Regions from separate parts of the Brenneria sp. L4-2C genome, predicted to be linked through region 1. Evidence: riboswitches for the same ligand, from Rfam matches in the RefSeq annotation. Region 1 holds a riboswitch; each other region holds the start of a gene.
The links. A riboswitch is a leader RNA that binds a small molecule or an ion and turns the genes downstream of it on or off. The one in region 1 is predicted to bind thiamine pyrophosphate.
Positions count from the first base shown of each region.

Region 2: linked by a shared signal. The riboswitch ahead of thiC (phosphomethylpyrimidine synthase ThiC) and the one ahead of thiM (hydroxyethylthiazole kinase) in region 1 are both predicted to bind thiamine pyrophosphate.
Region 3: linked by a shared signal. The riboswitch ahead of thiB (thiamine ABC transporter substrate binding subunit) and the one ahead of thiM (hydroxyethylthiazole kinase) in region 1 are both predicted to bind thiamine pyrophosphate.

Region 1 is NZ_JBEIAC010000012.1:110,295-112,557, forward strand. It holds gene ABRZ26_RS17015 (heavy metal translocating P-type ATPase) at 1-439, shown strand, start outside; gene ABRZ26_RS17020 (hypothetical protein) at 536-706, shown strand; gene ABRZ26_RS17025 (GNAT family N-acetyltransferase) at 713-1,099, shown strand; TPP riboswitch at 1,314-1,408, shown strand; gene thiM (hydroxyethylthiazole kinase) at 1,449-2,243, shown strand; gene thiD (bifunctional hydroxymethylpyrimidine kinase/phosphomethylpyrimidine kinase) at 2,240-2,263, shown strand, end outside.
Region 2 is NZ_JBEIAC010000029.1:20,395-22,657, forward strand. It holds gene thiC (phosphomethylpyrimidine synthase ThiC) at 1-1,073, opposite strand, end outside; TPP riboswitch at 1,186-1,328, opposite strand; gene rsd (sigma D regulator) at 1,479-1,946, opposite strand; gene nudC (NAD(+) diphosphatase) at 2,051-2,263, shown strand, end outside.
Region 3 is NZ_JBEIAC010000008.1:78,741-81,003, reverse strand. It holds gene thiP (thiamine/thiamine pyrophosphate ABC transporter permease ThiP) at 1-498, opposite strand, end outside; gene thiB (thiamine ABC transporter substrate binding subunit) at 474-1,460, opposite strand; TPP riboswitch at 1,555-1,673, opposite strand; gene sgrR (HTH-type transcriptional regulator SgrR) at 1,715-2,263, opposite strand, start outside.

The sequences.
Region 1 (2,263 bases):
GGCGCAGCAACTGGCGCAGGAATTATCCATCGATCGCTTCTTTGCCCAGGCGACGCCGGAAAGCAAAGTCGATGTCGTGCGCGATTTGCAACAGCAAGGGCATCGCGTGTTATTTATCGGCGACGGCATCAATGATGCGCCGGTGCTGACTCAGGCCGATGTCGGCATGGCGATGAACCAAAGTACCGAGTTGGCGCAGCAGGCCGCCGATGCCGTCCTGTTGCAGGATAATCTGGAGGGCGTGGTGACCGCCTGTGAAATGGCTCAGGAAGCCATGCGCCTGGTTAACAGCAATATCAAATTGACGGAGTGGGTGAACAGCTCGATTATGCTGGCGGCCGCCATGGGCTGGCTGAAACCGACGGCCAGCGCGCTATTGCATAACGGCACCACGCTGGGCGTATTATTGCGCTCGCTGGCGGCCAGGAATCGCAGATAAAAAGTCAGCGCGAAAAGCACATACAGACGGTAACGTGATTTGCATTGCGTTCCCGCCTGTTTCCGCTTTCTTGCGCATAGGAGTAGAGGATCGTCGGTGATTATTCGTAATAAGGCGCTCCAGGTAAACGGGCTGATTTATACCATCAGGTCAGCCATCGAAACCGATGCCGAAGAGTTAGTCCAATTGAGGCCGCAGATCGACGGCGAGACGGAAAATCTGGATCGGGAACGCGGTGAAGCCTTTATTGATGTCGCCGGATTTTAGCGGTTAATCAGGTCGGATTCGCACAGTCCGGTAAACTTATTTCTGCTGGCTGTCGTCAATCGACGTATTGTCGGTTTTTCGCGCTGTGAGGGTTCTCATCTCAAGCGGCTGGCGCATATAGTCGAATTTGGCGTGTGCGTGCTGAAAGACTTTTGGGGATATGGTATCGGGAAACATCTGCTAACCGCGTCTATCGCTTGGGCTGACGCCAACGGCATCAAAAAGATGGCGCTGAGCGCCCTGGAAACCAACGTAAGAGCGATTAACTTGTATCAACGTTTTGGTTTTGAAATTGAAGGGATATTAAAAAACGATAAAATCCTTTGCGACGGAAAATACTACAACACGGTGGTAATGGGGCGATGGCATGACGATGAAAATACGCACTGTTGAGAATCGGCGGCGCGAATAATCGGGCGCAGACCGCTATGGCGACTGTTCGGCAAAAGGTTCAGAGCCGGATACTAAATCAAGGGCAGCGCAGCGTAGGCGGATGATGCAAGGGAAGGCGCGAAGCGGGATACCTTGTGAATAAGAGATACCGGGCGGGCGAACTTGCTTTAGCCAGCCACTTCCCCTAAGCTGGCAAAAATTAAAGAGAAACAATCTCAATGACTCGGGGTGCCTTCGTGGTGAAGGCTGAGAGATACCCGTTGACCTGATCTGGATAATGCCAGCGTAGGGAAGTCTCGGTATGCCAACCAACCGGTTACCGCCTTCTTGAACGCCGGTTGGGGGAATGATGAACACTCGACCTGTCGATTTACCGGCTGCCCGCGCGGCGGCATCGTTAACGCAATTTCATGCGTTGTCTCCTTTAGTACACTGCCTGACCAATGACGTGGTGCAATCGTTTACCGCCAACGTGTTGCTGGCGCTTAACGCGTCGCCGGCGATGGTGGTGGATCCGGAGGAAGCCGCGCAGTTCAGCGCATTAGCCGATGCGCTGCTGATCAATATCGGTACGTTGGAACGCGATAGCGCCGCGGCGATGCGGACGGCGATTAACAGCGCCAATCAGTCAGGCACGCCCTGGGTGCTCGATCCGGTGGCGGTCGGCGGGCTGACTTTTCGTACCGATTTCGCCCGCGAGCTGCTGACATTAAAACCGGCGGCTATCCGGGGCAATGCGTCGGAGATCATGGCGCTGGCCGGGCTGAATGCGCAGGGGCGCGGCGTTGATAGCACCAACGATTCATTGACCGCGCTGCCCGCCGCCCGCGAGCTGGCCGGCCGCCTCTCCACCATCGTCGCGGTGACGGGCGAAGTGGATTATGTAACGGATGGCTCTCATGACTGGGCGGTGAGCGGCGGGGATAAAATCATGACCCGCGTGGTGGGTACCGGTTGTGCGTTATCCGCCGTGGTCGCCGCTTTCTGCGCGCTGGACGGCGATCGCGCGCAACATGTGGCGGCGGCCTGTTATGTCATGGCGCTGGCGGGGAAACGGGCCGCCGCGCAATCTCATGGGCCGGGCAGTTTTACGCCGGCCTTTCTTGACCATCTCTATCGTCTGCGTGCGGAGGATCTGGCATGAAACCACGTATTAATGCATTA
Region 2 (2,263 bases), on a different contig from region 1:
ATGCCGGTGAGCCGTTTGGCGGTCATCGGGACATAGCGCAGCAGCACGCCGGCGTGAATGGTAAAATAGTCGACGCCCTGTTCAGCCTGCTCCAGCAGGGTATCGCGGAACATTTCCCAGGTCAGGTTTTCCGCTACGCCGTTCACTTTTTCCAGCGCCTGGTAAATGGGTACCGTGCCGATCGGCACCGGGCTGTTGCGCAGGATCCATTCGCGGGTTTCATGGATATAGCGCCCGGTGGAGAGATCCATCACCGTGTCTGCGCCCCAGCGGGTGGACCACACCAGTTTTTCGACTTCTTCTTCGATGGAGGAGGTGACGGCGGAGTTGCCGATATTGGCGTTCACCTTTACCAGAAAATTACGGCCGATAATCATCGGTTCGGATTCGGGGTGGTTGATATTGGATGGAATGATGGCGCGACCGGCGGCGACTTCCTGACGCACGAACTCCGGCGTGATGTTCTCCGGCAAGTTGGCGCCGAAGCTCTGACCGGCGTGCTGCTGGCGCAACACCTCGCCGCGAATACGTTCGCGTCCCATGTTTTCACGGATGGCGATAAACTCCATTTCCGGGGTGATGATGCCCTGACGGGCATAGTGCAGCTGGGTGACGCATTTTCCCGGTTTAGCGCGCAGCGGACGCGGCAGGTGTTCGAAACGGAGATGGTCGAGACCGGCGTCGGCCAGACGCTGTTGGGTGAAGTCGGAACTGACGCCCGGCAGCGCTTCCGTGTCGTTACGCTCGGCGATCCAGCGCTCTCTCACACGATTCAATCCGACGCGCACATCAGGAGACAAGGCCGGATCGCCGTACGGCCCGGCGGTGTCATAAACCGGGATCGGTTCATTGGCGACGTATTGCGGGTTATCCTTACTGCCGCCGATCAGCGTCGGGCTGAGCTGGATTTCACGCATCGGGACGCGGATATCCTCACGCTGACCGGTGAGGTAAATACGCTGGGAATTGGGAAATGCCATCCCCTGCAACGAATCGATAAATTTCTGGGCGGCGGCCCGCTGCTCACGACGGCTGCTTTTGGGCGATGTTGAACGAGAATTTTCTGTAGACATAGCAAGTTCCTGTAATACGTAAAGGGAAAATTGCTTGTCTGGAGTTCGGAGGGAGTAATAACAAAATTGATGCCGTGAGGGTCAACGCGAAGACGACGTCCAGGGTTTCATCAGGCACATTACTCTTGTTCCCTTCGCAGGTATTAACCCGATCAGGTTCCGCGGATCCCGAATTAACGGTCTCAGCCCGTGCATTTTTATTGCTTGCTGAAAAAGCAGGCAACGCAAACGCGCTGGGCACTCCGACAAGATAGCCCCACGATTAGCGGGCTGATTACAACGATGACACTGTAGGCCGACAACCAGTACATGTCAAAGGCCGTGCGGCCTATCTGTGAAGAAATGCCGCATTCCACTCACTGGGCCAAGATTTTCAGCCGGGTCGCGATGGGTTTATCATCGACGCTATCGCTGATTATCGCAAACCAGCCGGATCATCTTATCTTCCAGCGTAAAACGTTCTTCCAGCGTTTCGCCGATGGCGGACAGCGCCTGTTGGAATGCCATGCAGTTATCGTGATCGATGGAGGTCGCCAGGTGGCTGTCATAGCAGTCCATAATCTGCTGCGTGTTGTTTTGCAAGGCAAAATCAATTTTTTCAGACTGCGACAGCTTTTGTTCGCTCAGGGTAGCGGCCTCCTGCAATACCCGTTCATAGGCATGAAAGTGACCGGCGGAAAGATAATCAACCAGATACTGGTGAAAATTATCCAGCGCTTTTTCATCAAGGCGTGAATAGGCGTCTTTGTTGGGTTTGATGCCAACCAGATGGTAGTAAGCAATCAGGAGCTGTTTACGCGCTTGTAGCCACTGGTCGATTAACGCATTATTGCCACCGACGAGTTCAGTCAGGCTTTGTAACTGGTTTAGCATTTTTGGCTCCGTGAATGATAAAAAATAGCCGTTGGTTATGCACGTTAGCTAAATCGCACGGAATGGTAAAGAACCAGTGAAGTGATAGAGGAGCAATCGCAGGTATGGAACAAAGGTTAAACGGTGACGAAACAGGCTGGTGGGTTGTCAGTCACGCAAATCAAATATGGCTTCCTCAAGGAGAATTACCGCAGGGAACGGCGGACAATTGGTCATTACAGGGTGAAGCCGCCCGCAAAATAGGCGAATGGCAAGGACAACCGATGTGGCTGGTTTGTCAGAACCGGGATGTCGACATGACCTCGGTGCGCCAATTG
Region 3 (2,263 bases), on a different contig from region 1:
GGCGATGCCCTCCAGCGATTGCAGCAGCAGACGGGTCGCCAGCGGCAGGTTAAAGAAAATATGCGCCAGTAGAATGCCCTGTAGTCCATAAGGGGAAAAAGGGTACGGCAGGCCAACGATCTCCAGTAGATGCGCCAGCCATCCCTGACGACCATATACGCTCAGCAGGCCGAAAACCGCCACCAGCACCGGCAGCACCAGCGTCATGGCGCACAGGCGTAAGAGCAGACGATGGCCGGGAAAGCGCCGGCGATAAAGCGCTCTGGCCAGAAAAATCGCCGGGACGGTGGAGAGCAGGGCAGATAACAACGCCTGCCAGAAAGTGAAGCGGACGACATGCCACAAATAGCTGTCATGCCAGAGGGTTTGCCACTGGCTTTCCGGCGCCTGTAGCCATAAGGCGCCGAAAGCCAGCGTCGCCACCGTAATGAGCAGGGCTGCGGCCAGTCCTCCCGGCCACAGACTGCCGGCACTCAGCGGCTGACCGCGCGCTGCCATTCCTGGATCCAGTTATTGCGCTGTTCTGCCACCTGTTGCGTGCTGTATTGCAACGCTTTGGCGGGAATGGCGATATTGGCGAACCCGGCCGGCAGATCGGTTTTGATCGCCGGATACATCCAGTTCGTGGTGGGGATCGCCTGCTGGAAGGCGGGGGTCAGGATGAACTGCATAAAGCGTTTCGCCAGCGCCGGATTCTTGCTGGCGGCAAGCTGTCCGGCGATTTCAATTTGCAGATAATGCCCTTCGCTGAAATCCGCCGCCGCGTAATTGTCTTTCTTCTCTTCAATGATGTGGTATGCCGGAGAAGTGGTATAGCTGAGCACCAGATCGGCTTCGCCTTTCAGGAACAACCCATAGGCTTCGCTCCAGCCTTTGGTCACGGTGACCGTTTTTTTAGCCAGCTTTTGCCATGCCTGCGGCGCCTGCTCGCCGTACACGTTCTGCATCCATAGCAGCAGGCCCAATCCCGGCGTGCTGGTGCGCGGATCCTGATAAATCACTTTCCAGGGTTCAGGGCCGTCGACCAGTTCATGCAGGCTTTTGGGCGGATTTTTCAACCGGTCTTTATTGTAGACGAAGGCGAAGTAGCCGTAGTCGTAAGGGATAAACGTCGCATTGTCCCAGCCGCCGGGGACATCAACGACGGCCTGGGTATCCAGGTTATGTTTGGTGAATAACCCGGTCTGTTCCGCCGCCTGCAACAGGTTGTTATCCAGCCCCAGAATGATATCCGCCTTGCTGTTTTTCCCTTCCATGCGCAGGCGGTTCAGCAGTGCGGCGCCATCGGCGAGCGCGACAAAATTCAGCTCGCATTCGCACTCTTTTTCAAAGGCGGTTTTAATGACCGGTCCGGGTCCCCACTCCGAGGCGAAAGAATCATAGGTATAAACCGTCAGCGCCGGCTTGGCGAACGAGGAAGCCGACACCAGCAACAGGCAGGGCAGGATTTTTTTCAATATTGACGTTGAACGCGGGAACCGCGATTGTTTGCGTAATGCGATATTTAACACTTTGCACTCCTGTCGTCATAGGGTGGCAAAGGTCTTTGAGTCAGCGATGAGCACTCTCAAATCCCTTCGCCGGTATTAACCGGATCAGGTTCGACGGGTATTTTCTCAGCGAAAAACGAGTCGCACAGGCGTTAAACGTTTTCCGCACCCCGCTGAGAACGCTCTATTGTAAAGACTTATAGATAGTTGTGAAAGCAAGAAGCCTAGTTTTCCGGCGGCGCGAACCAGGCGGATTTGAAGTCGAACCAGCCTAAGGTATTCATGCGGATGCCGCGCATACTGCGTTGCCCCTCAAGTTGCAGCCAGTTGTGAAACAACGGATGCAACTCGCTGTCGCTGACCAGTTTTTCACTCCATTCGGCCATGGGCAGCGCCTTGTTGCGCCACAGGGCGGCATCCTGCAACAGATTTTCATTAAGGCAATGTTGTATCAGCGGTTGTTCGTAAAACAGGGCGAACAGCGAGAACTCCAGCGGTAGATAACAGTTGTTGCTGCTTAGCCAGATGTCGCTTTCCGCTTCGCCGCGGTACCATTCTTGGTAACCGACCGTCTGTAAATCGAGTTGAACGCCCTGTTCCGCCAGCACCTTTTTCATGAGGCCGCCGATCACCTTGTATTCAGGATGTTCCCGGTAGATTGTCAGGGTAATCCGCTTCAGATCGTCGGGTTTATCCTGGGGTTCGATATGGTTCCGGTGATGCCAGCGCGGCAGCAGACCATAAGCCGGCGACCAGTCTCGCTGGTGCGAAAG